4 regions of the Bacillus sp. Marseille-Q1617 genome follow, and region 1 is predicted to be linked to each of the others. Evidence: riboswitches for the same ligand, from Rfam matches in the RefSeq annotation. Region 1 holds a riboswitch; each other region holds the start of a gene.

The links. Region 1 has a riboswitch for S-adenosylmethionine ahead of HWX64_RS00580 (Na+/H+ antiporter NhaC family protein). Riboswitches for the same ligand answer to the same signal wherever they lie in the genome.
Region 2: linked by a shared signal. The riboswitch ahead of HWX64_RS21930 (YezD family protein) and the one ahead of HWX64_RS00580 (Na+/H+ antiporter NhaC family protein) in region 1 are both predicted to bind S-adenosylmethionine.
Region 3: linked by a shared signal. The riboswitch ahead of HWX64_RS13070 (sugar ABC transporter substrate-binding protein) and the one ahead of HWX64_RS00580 (Na+/H+ antiporter NhaC family protein) in region 1 are both predicted to bind S-adenosylmethionine.
Region 4: linked by a shared signal. The riboswitch ahead of mtnK (S-methyl-5-thioribose kinase) and the one ahead of HWX64_RS00580 (Na+/H+ antiporter NhaC family protein) in region 1 are both predicted to bind S-adenosylmethionine.

What each region holds. Positions count from the first base shown of each region.
Region 1 covers NZ_CAHJXM010000001.1:98,741-102,919, reverse strand. The annotation lists gene HWX64_RS00585 (MFS transporter) at 1-873, opposite strand, end outside; SAM riboswitch class I at 1,132-1,236, shown strand; gene HWX64_RS00580 (Na+/H+ antiporter NhaC family protein) at 1,426-2,742, shown strand; gene HWX64_RS00575 (cyanophycinase) at 2,840-4,179, opposite strand, start outside.
Region 2 covers NZ_CAHJXM010000001.1:2,092,567-2,096,745, reverse strand. The annotation lists gene HWX64_RS10485 (L-cystine transporter) at 1-572, shown strand, start outside; SAM riboswitch class I at 742-851, shown strand; gene HWX64_RS21930 (YezD family protein) at 937-1,089, shown strand; gene HWX64_RS10475 (phosphoadenylyl-sulfate reductase) at 1,200-1,898, shown strand; gene HWX64_RS10470 (inorganic phosphate transporter) at 1,956-2,978, shown strand; gene sat (sulfate adenylyltransferase) at 3,020-4,150, shown strand; gene cysC (adenylyl-sulfate kinase) at 4,170-4,179, shown strand, end outside.
Region 3 covers NZ_CAHJXM010000002.1:303,391-307,569, reverse strand. The annotation lists gene HWX64_RS13070 (sugar ABC transporter substrate-binding protein) at 1-980, opposite strand, end outside; SAM riboswitch class I at 1,146-1,252, opposite strand; gene HWX64_RS13065 (CTP synthase) at 1,780-3,387, opposite strand; gene rpoE (DNA-directed RNA polymerase subunit delta) at 3,772-4,179, opposite strand, start outside.
Region 4 covers NZ_CAHJXM010000001.1:1,444,492-1,448,670, forward strand. The annotation lists gene HWX64_RS07195 (metalloregulator ArsR/SmtB family transcription factor) at 1-109, shown strand, start outside; gene mtnA (S-methyl-5-thioribose-1-phosphate isomerase) at 782-1,837, opposite strand; gene mtnK (S-methyl-5-thioribose kinase) at 1,848-3,035, opposite strand; SAM riboswitch class I at 3,140-3,295, opposite strand; gene HWX64_RS07210 (carbon-nitrogen family hydrolase) at 3,393-4,175, opposite strand.

The DNA of each region.
Region 1 (4,179 bases):
ACTTGGTTCAGTAAAGTAGAACAGCCAGCGGAGCATGGAAGCCGCCCCTGCCAAGGCCGCTACCGACAGCAAACCGAACCGGTCAATCCAATTCCCTGCGACTCTCATAAATGGCACTTCAGACAGTACTGCAATCAGGAAAGCGAGACCAATTCCGGCATATGTCCCGCCTGAGTCTTCCACAAATAAACCGAAGTACGTATTATTGGCCAGGTTTGGACCAAAAACCATGAAGGTGACGGCTAGAAAAATCAAAAACTTCTTTAGCGTAAACAACTCCTTCATTCCGGCTTTCAGGTCCAGCTTGGCCGATGCGCGTTCCTTTGGAAACCGGAAAGCCAACAGAGCCGACAGAACCAGACAACCGAAGAATGCGTAGAAAATGATCGTCGGGCCGATGAAACCTTCCGATAATTTCCCCATCACATACACGGCAACACCGAAGCCCAATGATCCGAATAATCGTATATTTCCATAGTTATAACGGACTTTACTTGTATACTTCAGGCTGATACTGTCTGAAACGGGTATGATCGCACTCTGGAAAACAGCGACCATAATCGCAATCAGAAGAATTCCATAGTAAAGGTCGGTCACGAGATACCCAAGGGCAAACATCCCGGCAACCAATGAAGTGAAGGCCAGCACCTGGGTCGGTCGATTCGTCGCATCACTCACCATTCCCCAGATAGGCTGAAAGAATATCATCATAATGGGGCCGATCGACATGATCGTCCCGATTTGGTACCCATTCAACCCAACACTTTCACTTAAATACACGCTTAACAGCGGGTACAGGCTCCCCACACCAAAAAACGTCAAAAAATAAAAGCCTTGTAAAGTAAAGACTTGATTACGTACCGTTTTTTCCACTTCTGTATCCCCCAGATGATTTTTTATCCCTATAATACTAGACCTATTCTAGAAGATTGTAAATCCTTTTTATGGATAAAGTAAGACTATGCATCTGTGGCTCAATCTTTAAGAAATCTTATTAGCATGGGATTCCATTTGAATGAATCATATTGGCTGGAAAACTTTTTATAGTCCTATGAACATTTTTCCGATTGACTTTTCTTCTTAAACGCCTTAAAGTATGTAAGTATAATTTCAAATGAATATAACGTATTCTTCTTATCCAGAGAGACGGAGGGACTGGCCCTATGATGTCTCGGCAGCGGACTCTTTACGAGTGCTGTGCCACATCCAGCAAGCATGATGCTTGAAAGATAAGAAGAGTGTTTCTTTTATTGGAAACCTCTTCTTGTCGAGAAGAGGTTTTTATTATTATCCAGCGAGGTAATACCCTTATCGTTGGGAGCGGGTTACGTTGAAAAAGTTGACCTGATAGCGAATTTGTCGCTGGTGACATATTTCCCATCGCAATCCATTCATCAATAACCAATTGTCAAAGGAGTTGTTCATATGATTAAAGAAAAAGGAAATCTTCTGGCTTTACTGCCATTACTCATATTTGTTTCGCTCTTTCTCGGGGCGGGAATCATTTCAGGAGATTTTTACGCATTCCCGGTATTAGTCTCCATCATCATCGCTGCTGTAGTGGCGCTGCTCATGAACCGGAAGGACTCCCTGAATGCTAAAGTGGAGCGCTTTGCCAAAGGAGCTGGACATCCAGATATTATGATCATGGTGTTCATCTTCCTTTTAGCTGGAGCATTCTCGGGAGTCGCTGAGAAAATGGGCGCTGTAGATTCGACGGTGAATCTAGCTCTTTCTGTACTTCCAGAAAACCTTGTTATTGTTGGACTGTTTTTAATTGCTGCATTTGTTTCATTATCCATGGGTACTTCAATGGGTACGATCGCGGCACTTGCCCCGATCGGTGTCGGAATCAGCTCTGGTACGGATATCGCCATGCCTGTTGCGATGGCAACGGTCATCGGTGGTGCGATGTTTGGCGACAATCTCTCATTCATCTCTGATACAACGATTGCTGCCGTCCGTACCCAGAAGACGGAAATGAAAGATAAATTCAAGGTGAACTTCTTTATCGTTCTTCCTGCAGCCATCCTAACGATGGTGATCTTATACTTTATTACGGCAGGCAACCAGTCAACGGTGGATGCCGATGCCTTTAACTGGGTGAAGATCCTTCCTTATCTTGGAGTCATCATAGGTGCATTGGCAGGATTGAATGTGTTTGTTGTTTTATTCGGAGGAATCGTACTATCGGGAATCATCGGATTTGCCGATGGAAGCTTCACACCTTCCAGCTATTTTGGAAGTGTTGCTGATGGAATGACCGGCATGGCTGAAATCGTGATTTTGACCGTCCTTATCGGAGGTGTGGTTGAACTTATCCGTTATAATGGTGGAATACAGGCGCTGCTTTATCTTGCCACCCGCAAGATCCGCTCTCCACAAGGAGCACAGCTGGCAACAGCAGGACTTGTCAGTTCAACCAACCTTTGTACGGCAAACAATACGATCTCAATCATCATTGCAGGGCCGCTTGCGAAAGAAATCGGTGAAAATTACGGAGTCGATTCCCGTAAGTCTGCAAGTATCCTGGATATATTCTCTTGCTCCGTACAAGGCTTGATACCATATGGAGCACAAGCGTTATTAGTAGCAGAAACGGCAGGAATCTCGCCATTAAGTGTTATTCCATATGCGTTCTATCCGATTCTGACAGCAGTATCCGGATTGGTTGCGATCCGATTTGCACTGCCGAAGTTTACCCGTTCAAAAGCACCTAAGCCGAGCACCGCACGGTCATAAATAGCAAAGAGACAAACCCTCGAGGGTTTGTCTCTTTTTTATGTCTTCACGTAAAAGCGTCAGGATGATCCGGCAGTGCCACTAGATCAACAAATAATCACTTAATTCCGACCCGGACAGGGATAATATCCATTTCAACATTTGTAAACGAATAATCATCTTTATTACCATCCTTGTAGCCCCAGTACCCGCTCGTATCCTGTCCTTTTCTGAAGGTCAGCTCAAATCCTTTTCCTTGATCAAAGCTATAACTTTTCACACTTTCTTCAAGTGCGTTATCGACCAGACTGTAGGATATGAAGTTACCAAGCGAACCATGTGGAGTCAGCACTCCCGAATGGGGAGCTGCTTCATAATCGTAATATTCCGCTCCACTAGTAGACACTTTATGATCACTAATCTTATATTCTTTCGTTTTTACATTGAGTGAATCACCCGACTTGATCCAGGATAATTTTATATTTCTATACTTGTTAGGAACAGCTTCATCCATTTCTGCTTTAGAAAGGTCCACAATGGATACCCCGCCCTTCCCTTTGATTGTCAGGGAATCTGTCTGATTATCAAAAATCAAAGCAGTATCTTCATCGATTCCATACGAGTATTCCCCAGCGGTACCATGAGTAGAGGCAGTTGTGATGAGCCTTCCCAGCCTTGCTTTCTTATCGAAATGCTGATCGATGGTTCCATGCGGGAAAAATCCAAGGCCCTGCTCAAGGTATACAGCTCCTCCTTCCTGCTGAGTCATACTGTCATATTCTTCAGTGAATCCTTGAACAAGGCCGTCGTGGCTGCCGCCGCCTGCAAGCATGACATCACTCATAATGGCTGCGCCTGCACTCGTCCCTCCAAGTACCGCCCCATTTTCATAGATCGCCCAAATACTCTCCAGTGCCTTAGACCTCGTTCCATCTTCGTTGAGAAGGGTATCGGTGATTCTCGTCTGATCGCCTCCTACAAACCATATGGCATCATAGTCTAATAGTTTAGCTGTAAAACCCTCATCGTTCTTGTTTTTCACCCATCGTGATTCATCTGCTTCGGTACCCTTATAATCCCGGTTTGCCAAAGGAAGAATGTCAATCGTATGTTCAGATACTCCATATGAGACCAAGTCCGATTTGAATGCAAGGGAAGACTTCAGACTTGAACTTGCTGCAGGGATGATTCCAATCTTTCCATTAGCACCCGCTCTGTCAATGAAGGCTTTATATACCTCTTCATTACTGCTGCCCAGAGCCCCTCCTGCCATGATCAGACTTCCCTTTGTCTCTTTATTGAAAGGTTGTTTCTGATAAGAAAAGGTGGACTCTTTATATTCAGGGAATAAAAAAGAATCTTCTTCAAAAGAAATATTCACTGGCTTGGCGTCCATCTTCACGTGGACAAAGGAATACGAATCCTTCTGACCATCTTGATAACCCCAGTAGCCGTTTG
Region 2 (4,179 bases), 2.0 Mb from region 1:
TGCTCATTATGTTTGTCATTCATCTGATTATGTTGACAATGTCAGGGTTGAACCCTGTAACGTATGTGAAAAAAGTATTCCCCGTTTTAACGTTTGCTTTCACTTCGAGATCCAGTGCAGGTACCCTGCCGTTGAACATTCATACTCAGACAAAAAAGCTTGGCGTTTCAGAAGGGATCGCCAACTTCTCTGGATCATTCGGGCTTTCGATTGGCCAAAACGGGTGTGCAGGAGTATACCCTGCCATGCTTGCTGTCATGATCGCCCCTACTGTGGGAATCAATCCATTGACACCTTCTTTCATTTTGACGCTTATCCTGATAGTAGCCATATCCTCATTCGGAGTTGCGGGTGTCGGTGGAGGAGCGACTTTTGCCGCCATTCTCGTATTATCTGCAATGGACCTTCCAATCGCGCTTGCAGGTCTTCTGATATCTGTAGAACCGCTGATTGACATGGGGCGGACTGCTGTGAATGTCAGCGGGGCCATGACTTCGGGGATTATTACAAGCAAAGTGACTGGCGAATTGGATCCCGAAGTTTATCAAGGGGTGCAAACGGCAGAAGAATAACCATTACTCACTTTTTGTATACCATAAAATAACCCCCATGAATAATATGTTCAGTGAAACCAAGATAAAAAGATTTATTGAACTTTTTTAAAGTTTATAAATCTTATCGAAAAACTCGGGTTGACATCTTTGAAAAACGTGATATTATTTAGAATATTAAATTAAATATTTCTTATCCAGAGCGGTGGAGGGACCTGGCCCTTTGAAGCCCGGCAACCTACTATTAGTCAGTAAGGTGCCAATTCCAGCAAAATGTGGATTCATTTTGGAAGATAAGGTATCTATGCCTGAACAACCTTCCATTCTGGAAGGTTGTTTTTTCTTTCAGGCTATGACTGGATAAGATGAAGTTTGGGGGAATCATGTGGCAGATCAAGACAATCAAAAAGCATTTGATGAAGTTGTAAAAAATGTGAAGTCAATGTTAAAGACGATGAAATTTGGGTCTATTACAGTCGTGGTCCAAGATGGAAAAGTTGTACAGATTGAGAAAAATGAAAAGGTCAGACTTAAATAAACTGAAATGCTGACTAGACAAACTAGAGGCGTTAAACACTTTGAGGGATATCCCTCTCTGTGTCTAACGTCTCTTTTTCTTTTTTTCAGCTCAATAAAGGGGGTTGTATATTGTTAACTTATCAGAATTGGAAACACCCATCCTGTTCTTTCCAAATTGATGAAACCTATAAAGGTGCCTTGAATGTCCTTGAATGGTCTTATGAACATTACAGAAATGATATCGTGTATGCCTGCAGCTTCGGGATTGAGGGAATTGTACTGGTTGATTTGATTGCTAAGGTCAAACCCTCGGCAAAGATTATCTTTTTAGATACAGATGTGCACTTCAAAGAAACGTACGAAACGATCGAAAAAGTAAGAACCAAGTATCCCGATTTAAACATAACGTCTAAAAAATCAGCGCTGACATTAGATGAGCAGACTTTGAAATATGGTGAAAAATTATGGGAGACAGATCCTAATCAATGCTGTCGTTTAAGAAAACTCATTCCCCTGGAAGAAGCATTATCAAAAGGACATGCCTGGATTTCAGGATTGCGGAGGGAACAGTCAGAAAGCAGGAAGTATGTAAATTTCATTAATAAGGATGAAAAGTTTAAATCGATAAAAATTTGCCCCCTCATCCATTGGACGTGGAAAGAAGTGTGGAGGTATGTACACAAACACCAACTTCCTTACAATACTCTCCATGATAAAGGCTATCCCAGCATAGGGTGTTCCCATTGTACAGCACCTGCCTATAACATGGACGATTTACGCTCCGGCAGATGGAAAGGCTCAGGAAAGACAGAATGCGGTCTTCATTAAGGAGGGTGAAGATCGTTGCTTGAAGTGACCGCACTTTTTATATGTCTATTTTTTGCGATGAATATCGGTGCGAGTGGAGCGGCTGCATCGATGGGTGTGGCATATGGGGCTGGAGCGGTGAAAAGCATGAGAACAGCCTTGCTGATATGCTCTGCCGGGGTGCTTCTTGGCGCTGTGCTCGGAGGCGGGGAAGTGGTGAAAACGATCAGTTCAGGAATTATCCCGCAAGACATCCTTACTACTAAGATCGTGGTTATTATCCTGCTTTCTTCTACTCTATCGCTGTTTCTTGCCAACATGTTGGGCATTCCGCTCTCGACCAGTGAGGTTACAGTGGGGGCAGTCGTAGGAGCGGGGGTTGCATATCAGGTCCTAATTATAGAATCTCTACTGGTTATCATCATGTTTTGGATTCTTGTGCCACTGGCAGCCTTCCTAATCACTTGGTTGACCGGAAAAATATTGTACCTGCTGGAGATGAAGGGGTATCAGTTCAAGAGAAGGTGGATGGGTGCGGTGCTTGTAATAACAGGATTCTTTGAAGCTTTTTCTGCTGGCATGAATAATGTAGCCAATGCTGTTGGACCACTCGTTGGGGCAGGGATGTTGTCTGCAGGGAAAGGCATTTGGCTGGGCGGATTATTCGTAGCTCTCGGTGTCGTTTTATTAGGGAGCAGGGTAGTTGAAACCAACGGAAAGAAAATTGTTCAGCTAACAAAAATGGAAGGCATCGTAATATCGAGTACAGGAGCTATTCTTCTGATGATCAGCTCACTATATGGGTTGCCGATGCCGCTTACTCAGGTAACATCATCCTCCATCATCGGTCTCGGGGCTGCGAAAAGGGGCAGGGTGATGCTGAAGAAGAAAATTGTATCGAAAATCATCAAGATCTGGGTAGTATCACCTCTTATTTCGCTCAGTATGTCCTATTTTATGATCAAACTGCTGATCCAACTAGATTTGTATTCAATTGTTGTCCCTTTCAGCGTGATCATTGCCACCATAGGTGCTCTTTCCTTAATGAAGATCATAAATGAAGAAAAAAGATCTGTTCATGAAGAAGGTGGAGGCATCTGAGTTCAAAACCAACTAAAACGATAAATTTAAGGAGGATGAAAATGAGTTTACAACCGCATGGAGGAACATTGATACAGGCTTTTGATCCAAGAGCAAACTTGGATGGGATAACAAAGGAAATTGAATTGGACGAAATAGCATTAAGCGACCTGGAACTGATTGCAATTGGTGCTTATAGTCCGATCCGGGGGTTTTTAACAGAAGAGGATTATACCAGTGTAGTGGAAAAAATGCGCCTGAATGATGGAACCGTATGGAGCATCCCTATCACCCTTCCGGTTAATAAGCGGGACCAATTGAAACAGGGGGAGAAGAGTAAGCTGATCCATAAGGGTGTTACGTACGGAACAATTGATGTGACTGACATTTATCAGCCTGATAAAGAAAAGGAAGCACTTTATGTTTATGGCACGACGGATTCGAATCATCCTGGTGTGAAGAAGTTGTTCGATCGCGGTGATGTCTATGCTGGAGGAAGTATCACGCTGCACAGAAGGTTAACGAAACCTTTCTCTTCCTATTCGTTCGATCCTTTGGAGAGCCGCAGGAAATTCCAACAAAAAGGCTGGAAGACGATCGTCGGTTTTCAAACGCGAAATCCTGTTCACCGGGCACATGAATACATTCAGAAGACAGCCTTGGAAACAGTTGATGGATTGTTCCTTAACCCTTTGGTGGGAGAAACCAAGAAGGATGACATTCCGGCCAATATCAGAATGGAGAGCTATGAAGTGCTGTTGAAGAACTATTATCCAGAGGACCAAGTGACGCTTGGCGTCTTCCCGGCTGCCATGAGGTATGCAGGTCCGAGGGAAGCGGTCTTTCATGCGCTTGTACGGAAGAATTACGGATGCACCCATTTCATTGTTGGCCGTGATCATGCAGGTGTAGGGGATTATTACGGAACGTATGATGCCCAAAAAATCTTTGATTTGTTCAGCCCGGATGAAGTCGGCATTATTCCATTACGGTTCGAACATAGTTTCTATTGTGAAAGGTGTGAAGGGATGGCGACTTCAAAAACGTGCCCGCATGATTCAGAACATCACCTCATCCTATCAGGTACGAAAGTGAGAGGAATGCTGCGAAACGGCGAAGTGCCCCCTCCCACTTTCAGCAGGCGGGAAGTGATTGATGTATTAATCAACGGATTGGCACAGGAGATTCGCTAAATGGTAAGGAGGAGTAAAGATGAGTAAAG
Region 3 (4,179 bases), on a different contig from region 1:
TCATCCGGTAGCTGGTCCTGTTCGATGAAGACAGGCTCGAGCTTCACGGTCTGAGGTGTATCTTCTCCAGAAATCTTCTGATAAAGGAACCGCACCTGAACGCGCCCGATGTCTTTCGGATCAACCGCCGCAGATGCCACCCACGGACTTCCTTCTTTCTGGAGGATCTGCAGGTCTTCATCGCTCATATCAATCCCGTAAACCTTGATTTCATCCCGTCCGGCTGCCTCGATGGCCCGGACAGCACCCTTCGCGAATTCATCCCATGCCGCCCACACAGCATCGATATCCCCTTTATTCGGATACTGCTTCAGGATCGCTTCCATCTGGGCCTGCGTATCGAGTGCCGTATTCTGGGTCGCGGCGCCGAAAGCCGCCACTTCCTTGATGTCAGGGTTCGCTTCAAGGAACTCTTTATAAGCTGTCTGGCGCCTTTCCATCGGGGCGAACCCCGCTACCCAGATCTTGACGATTTCACCTTTTCCGCCTAACTCTTCTGAAAGGGCGTTAAGTGTCTGATCTGCCATTTGCCTGTCTCCCTGCTCAAGGACGGTCACACCATCCGATTCAACATCCGCATCAAACACGACGACTGGAATGCCCTGCCCTTTTGCTTTCTCGACACCTGACTGCAGCGCTTCCTTCGTTCCATGGTCAATCAGGATCCCATCGAACTTCTGATTGATGGCAGCATCGAGGTTCGATGACATCTTTGAAAGATCCCCATCAGAAGTGAAGACCTGTACCTTCCCTCCGAACTTCTCGACCTGCTCTTTCACACCCTCAATGTATTGGGCAGAAAACGTGCCCAGGTTAATCTGCATGATCAAAGCGATTTTCTTGCCTGCAAGCGCGTGATCGGATGTCCCTTTCACTGCCCCCGCTTCAGCATTCGATTCCTCGGAAACCTTCGGCTGGCATGCTGCGAGCAGGCTCAGTACCAGCGTGATGATGATAAGTAATAAAGACGGCTTTTTCATAAATGACTCTCCTCTTGTGATATGTTTTTTTAAAAATTTGACCTCTCGATCCGGGCGGTGCACTCGCTCGCTTTCAAGGTCCGTCAACGGGATCCACCAGTTTCCCGCGGACACCAAAAAACCTCTTTTCCCGAGAGAAAAGAGGTTTATGTATCAATAAACGTACTCTTATCACTCAGGAAATCAATCCTGCAGGTCTTAGCACCTTTCCGTCGAAACGGTAGGTTGCCGGGCATCATCGGGCCAGTCCCTCTGCCAACTCTTTATAAGAGAAATATGAAATTTGTTTACTATTCGCATGCGTATAATCGATATCTTACTTATTTGTGGAAAAATTGTCAATATTCTTTTTTATTTTTTTCTTGAGATACACATACCCGGGTATTGGGGAGCTTCTTATGATTGGGATTTCTATTTTATGCTCGAAATCCGCTTGCTTTTGCTCGAACCTGCCCATTTTATGCTCGAAATTCGGTTGCTTTTACTCGAAAACTCCCTCCTTATGCTCGAACTGTCGAATAATCTACACCTGCACCAAGTGCCGCCCCTATTTTTATGGGCGCAATCTGCATTGTTATGGGCGTTATTCTAAATATAAGGGCGAGATTTCGATTTTAAGGGCGGAATATCAAATATAAGGGCGATCTACCGATTTAACGACAATATCCGACAACCTCTACACCTCCCTACACACTTTATCCCTGCACTCAATCGTAAATAGACAGCCACCGCCGTGCCCCCTCCACACAAAAAGACCGCTCCCCCATCCAGGAAAGCGGTCCAAACCAACTACTATCTCTTATTCCTTCTCACCAAAAGCCAAACTTGCTTCGACAAAGTCTCTGAACAGCGGCTGCGGACGAGTCGGGCGTGACGTGAATTCCGGGTGGAATTGGGATGCCACGAACCATGGGTGATCTTCAAGTTCGATGATCTCCACAAGGCGTCCGTCAGGGCTTGTACCTGAGAAGATGAAGCCTGCTTTTTCCATTTGCTCACGGTAGTGATTGTTGAATTCGAAGCGGTGGCGGTGACGCTCGTAAACCACTTCGCCGTCGTACGCTGCATAGGCTTTTGAACCTTTCGTCAGTTTACATGGATATAAACCGAGGCGAAGCGTTCCGCCAAGATCTTCGATGTCCTTCTGTTCTGGAAGCAGGTCAATGATCGGGTAAGGCGTATCCGGGTTCAACTCAGCTGAGTGAGCTCCTTCAAGACCAAGTACATTGCGCGCATACTCTACAGATGCCAGCTGCATGCCAAGGCAGATTCCAAGGAAAGGAATCTTGTTTTCACGGGCATATTGAGTCGCTGCGATTTTCCCTTCGACTCCGCGGTCACCGAAGCCTCCAGGCACAAGGATTCCGTCTACGTCCCCAAGTTTTTCAGCAACATTTCCTGCATCAACAAGCTCAGAGTTCAGCCACTTGACTTCGATATCACTGTCGAACTGATAGCCGGCATGACGAAGAGCTTCCACTACTGAAATATAAGCATCCTGAAGTTCAACATATTTCCCAACAAGTGCGATCTTCGTTTTGCGTGATAGATTCGTTACACGCTCGACGAGTTCATTCCACTCCGTCATTTCCGCTTCACGGCAATTCAGCTTAAGGTGCTGGCATGTAATTTCATCAAGCTTCTGTTCCTGAAGGGAAAGAGGAACTGAGTACAGTGTCGCTGCATCCATCGCTTCGATTACGGCATTTTTATCGATATCACAGAACAGGGCGATCTTGTCTTTCATATCCTGCGTCATCGGCATTTCTGTACGAACGACGATGACATTCGGCTGGATACCAAGGCTGCGAAGCTCTTTTACACTGTGCTGGGTCGGCTTCGTTTTCATTTCACCGGCAGCTTTGATGTAAGGAACTAACGTACAGTGGATGTACATCACGTTGTCACGGCCTACGTCACTCTTGATTTGACGGATTGCTTCAAGGAATGGAAGAGACTCGATATCCCCTACCGTTCCGCCTATTTCCGTGATGACGACGTCTGAATTTGTTTCTTTGCCTGCGCGGTATACGCGTTCTTTGATTTCATTTGTGATATGCGGGATGACCTGAACCGTTCCGCCCAAGTAATCACCGCGGCGCTCTTTTTTCAGGACCGTGGAATAGATTTTCCCAGTCGTCACGGAGCTGTATTTTGTCAGGTTGATGTCTACGAAACGCTCATAGTGACCTAAATCAAGATCTGTTTCCGCACCGTCATCCGTTACGAATACTTCTCCATGCTGATACGGGCTCATCGTTCCCGGGTCCACGTTGATGTACGGATCGAATTTCTGGATCGTCACCGAAACTCCGCGGTTTTTTAATAGTCTTCCAAGGGACGCTGCTGTGATCCCTTTTCCAAGTGACGACACAACGCCGCCTGTTACGAAAATATACTTAGTCATGTATATGTCCCCCTTTTAATATGAGTTGGTTCAAAAAAAGTAGAGGGTGTCTCCTATGTATCCTTGTCATGAAGTTATCTTGTTCAAAGAAGGAGAAGTCCATTCCCGCAAAATAAAATCATGGGCAAAAATCAGCTAAAAGACAGCCTCTTATTTATGAATATTGGTAAGTTGTAAGGGGTAGAGAAAACGTGAATCAGCCTGCATCCCAAGCACAGGCTGTCCTGTAAAAAATAAAAAACGCCCCTCTTACCAAATGGTAAGGGGAGCGCTGAATACTCTATCCGTCCTTTTTTAAGGAGCCCAAATAAAATACTACCTTCCTGCAAGAAAGAAGTCAAGCATAGAATGGAGTCAGGCAAATCTTCCTAATTCACAGAAAAATTAAAGCTTTTCATCCTCATCTTCTTCATCTGATTCTTCTTCCTCTTCGTCATCGACTTCATCGAACTCGTCGATTTCCAGGTCTTCATCGACTTCTTCGTCATCATCGACATCAAGGTCGTCCAGATCATCGTCCGTGTCATCCACATCGTCGTCATCATCCGTCAGATCTTCGTCATCTGTATCATCAAGATCATCATAATCAAGATCGTCATCCAGATCTTCATCATCAAGATCATCGAACTCGTCAAGATCAAGATCTTCGTCGACTTTCTTCTTCGCCTTTTTCTTTTTGGTAGATTTCATCGTAGGTACGGTTTCTTCTTCGATTTGATCAACCGGATACCATTCGCGGAGACCCCAGCGGTTTTCGCCAAGCGCAATGAATCGTCCGTCGATGTTAAGATC
Region 4 (4,179 bases), 1.3 Mb from region 1:
CACATTAAGAAGAGAGTTTATCATCCATCAATTCATGTTCAGGGAAAATGGTATTTATGAAGTGAACCCAAGGGAAATGTGGGGATCCACTCCGTTATATAAGGGATGATTGCATGTAAAAACTTCCGGTGAGGGTAACGGGTTCTGTTTTGGAGTACAAAATGCAATCTACACCTCAAAATGTGGTAGTAATTGAAGTTGCATGTACATGTACAGCTAATCTTACCCGACAAAGTGAACAAAAGCGGGACTTCTCGAGTCAGATGAAAGGAACAGTAACATTGGATGATTAATTAAGGGGAGAAATTTCCCTTAATGAAGAATTTGAACTGAAAACCGTTAAAGTAAAGGAAAGTTTTACTTCTATTTACTTGAAAAACATTAAAATTAGGGATCTGTGCAAGATTTGAAGTAAATTTTCCCCTTATTTACCCCTATCCAAGCGAGCTTCAGCAGATTAACGGGATAATGTCCCCTTATTTATATTTTTAGTTACACTATAAAAGATAAGGTATCTGTTAATCTAAAAATCACCAGCCTATTCCTTGTTTAATAGGGATTTACCTAATTTTCACATCTTTCAACTTTGGAGACAACTAACACATTAGCCAGATTATAAAAAACATTGTAATTGAAGCGTTACAGAAAGTTCTGTAACGCTTTAATTTTAGTGCAGTTTCGGTAACAAATTAGAACACGAATTCCTTAAAACCCTTTTTCCAATGATTTTTATAGTTTATACCTTAAAACAGAACCCGTTACGGTGAGGGTAGGTTTTCTTTTAGGTATGGCAGATGGAATGTCTAATGCTTTCCTTATATGAAGGATACAGGATTCCCTTCTCAGTAATGATTCCAGTTATTAATTCATGTGATGTTACATCAAAAGCAGGGTTGTATACAACTGTTTCCTGAGGTGAAATCCTGTAACCATTAAGTTCAGTAAGTTCTTCAGGCGCGCGCTCTTCAATGGGAATAGCGTTCCCTGAAGGAAGGGTAATATCAAAAGTAGAAGAAGGAGCTGCCACGTAAAAAGGGATATCATAGTGCTTACACAAGATGGCGAGCATGGATGTCCCGATTTTATTTGCTGTATCCCCATTTGCAGCTATCCTGTCTGCCCCAACTATAACGGCTTCTACATTTTTCTCTTTTAACGTATGAGCGGCCATGCTATCTGCAATAAGTGTTACGTTTACACCTGACTGCTGCAATTCCCAAGTTGTCAAACGTGAGCCCTGAAATACCGGGCGTGTTTCACAGGCATAGACATGGAACGTTTTCCCTTTTTCACTTCCTAAATGAAATGGTGCCAATGCTGTTCCATATTTGCTGGTTGCAATAGATCCTGCATTGCAAATCGTCATGATGGTTGTCTTTTCATTTAGTAATTGAAGACCATATTCTCCGATTCGCCTGCACGTCACTTCATCTTCAGTATGAAGTTGAATCGCGGAGTGCAGAAGGATGGTTTTTGCTTCATTCACAGACTGTGCCCGTTGAATTGCATTTTCCAATGAATCCAATGCCCATCCCAAGTTTACTGCAGTGGGTCGGGAGGAAAATAAATATGCTTTATCCGCTTTAAATCTAACCATGAAATCAGACAGACAGTCTGTATCAAAATGATTCATAGATAATGCTATTCCATAAGCGGCCGTAATTCCGATTGCAGGCGCGCCCCTTACCTTCAACGTGACGATAGCGTCATAAAACTCATTTAAAGTATAAAGTTGTAGGTACTCGATTTTATGTGGAAGCTTTTGCTGGTTTAATATTTCTAAATGATCATCCCGAAACTGTAATGACGTCGGGATTGTGGGTGTTGTGCGTGTCATGATTGGCTCCTTAAGATGTATGACTTCGAATGAATTCTGTGAATTCTTCAATTGTTGAGTACGTTCGTCTTTTTAAAATCAATTCTCTCCCTAAAGAAAGACAGCTTCTTTTAGCCCGCAGCCTCTTTTCTTTATCTGAAATGGAATCCAGATCTGCAACATGTGCAAGACCGACAGTTCTCCTGATAAGCTCACATCCACTGAATCCTATACTGTCTTTAAAGGCTTTATCCAGTACATAATCCAAGTAGCCATCAACCTTAGTGTACGCATCTCCGCTTTCCTGCCAATGATTCGAAAACGTTTCTGAGAATACGTTCCATGTATTGGTGATATGCCGGATGATTTCATCTTTTCCTTTATCGTCCTCCCTTGCTATTACCTGGAATGTCAGGTTTGCAATAAATTGACCGATATCGAAGCCGATAGGACCATAAAAAGCAAATTCAGGATCAATCACCTTGGTTTGAAATTCATCAGCAAAAATACTTCCAGTATGCAGGTCGCCATGCAATAGCGCCTCACTCTCTGTAATAAAGCATTTCTTCAGCTTCGCCACTTCAAGTTTCAGACTGAAATCATTCCACAAATCTTTGAGCAGAGGGAGCAGTTCTTCTTCATAATCATTCGTTTCACTGTTGAAAAATGGATCGGTCAAAACAAGATCCTCCGTAATCTTGCAGAGTTCAGGGTTGGAAAAGGTTTTGACATATTCTTTTTTCTTAAAAGGATGCAGGGCATAGTCAGAAGTATGATAAAGAGTATTTGCCAGGAATGTTCCGATATGTTCAGATAAAAGTGGATAGGTGTCTCCTTTTATCAGTCCTGAACGGACAATTCCAAGGGAACTTAGATCCTCCATTATGGTAACAGCAAGTTTATCATCACTATAGAATACCTCGGGGACAAATTCACCGGCATATGTTTGCTGCAGTTTCAATGCATTTGCTTCGATTCTGGCACGATCGACCGTTAATGGCCAGCTCTCACCAACCACTTTTGCATAGGGCAATGCCTGCTTAATGATAATTCCTTTCTTTCCTTTTTCACTTATTTGAAAAACCAGATTTAAATTTCCATCCCCAATTTCACGGCAGGTCAATTCCGCTCCTTTTTCAAAAAAGTTTAAACTGATTGCTAAATCCAATGCGGTTTGTTCATTTAAAGATTGATAGCTCGAGACAGGAATGGTTGACATAATGGTTCCTCCTAAAATATTGAATTTTGGAGGCTTTTCATAAGTATAATAAGAAAAGCCTCTTTCATTGACGGAAAGAGGCTTAAAGATTGGATCTTATTCGCCTCTTATCTCTCAGAAAGGTGTTCTTTCTGTTGGAATTAGCACCGTGCCTTATGGAGTGAATCATCCGGCGCATAGTGCGCCCCGTTTCTCAACGGTATTACGGTCGGTTGCTGGGCTTCGCAGGGCCAAATCCCTCAGCCAGCTCTTGATAAGAGAATATTTAATTTTGTGAATATCAGCTGCATGCTGTTTGATTTGAATAGTACCATTTTTAGAAATAGTGAGTCAATGAATTTTTAGAAAAATATAAAATTAATAGAAATCTGGACGTCGATCTTGAAAAATAGGTATTTTTTTCCTGACTTCTTCGACTTCATTCAAATCGATTTCTGCGGTAAGCAATTCTTCGTAAAGGGTTCCTTCCGCTATGATCTCCCCCCATGGGCTTATGATCAGCGAGTTCCCCCCAAACTCATTCTTGGGGTCGCTGCCTGAACGATTACAGGCAATGACGAAACACTGATTTTCAATGGCCCTTGCCAATAAAAGGGTCTTCCAATGAGTGATTCTTTCTGCAGGCCACTGAGCAACCACGAACACCACTTTCGCACCATCGATGACATGTTTCCGGAACCATTCCGGGAAACGGATATCATAGCAGATCATACCGGCCATCTGAGTATCCATCAATGTGAATGAGCCATCTTCTTTACCGGGCAGCAGGTAGTGATGTTCATCCATCAATTTAAAGAGATGGAGTTTATTATACTGTTTGATTATTTTCCCGTCACAGTCAGATACGAGAAGGGTATTCGAAATACCCTCTTTTGTTTTGCTCGCAATCGATCCTCCGACAATATGAATGTTGTAGCGAGAAGAAAGCTCCGAAAGAAAGGCAGAAATGTCATGAGCATCTTCATCGGCGATTTCCCCGATTCTGGTTAAATCATAACCGGTCGTCCACAATTCAGGAAATACGACGATATTACAGCCTGCTTCACTCGCTTCTTTTACCCATTGATGAACTCTTTTCTTATTTTCGGTAGGAGCACCAAATGTAATATCCATTTGCGCTAGTCCAATTTTCGTTGACAAAGTA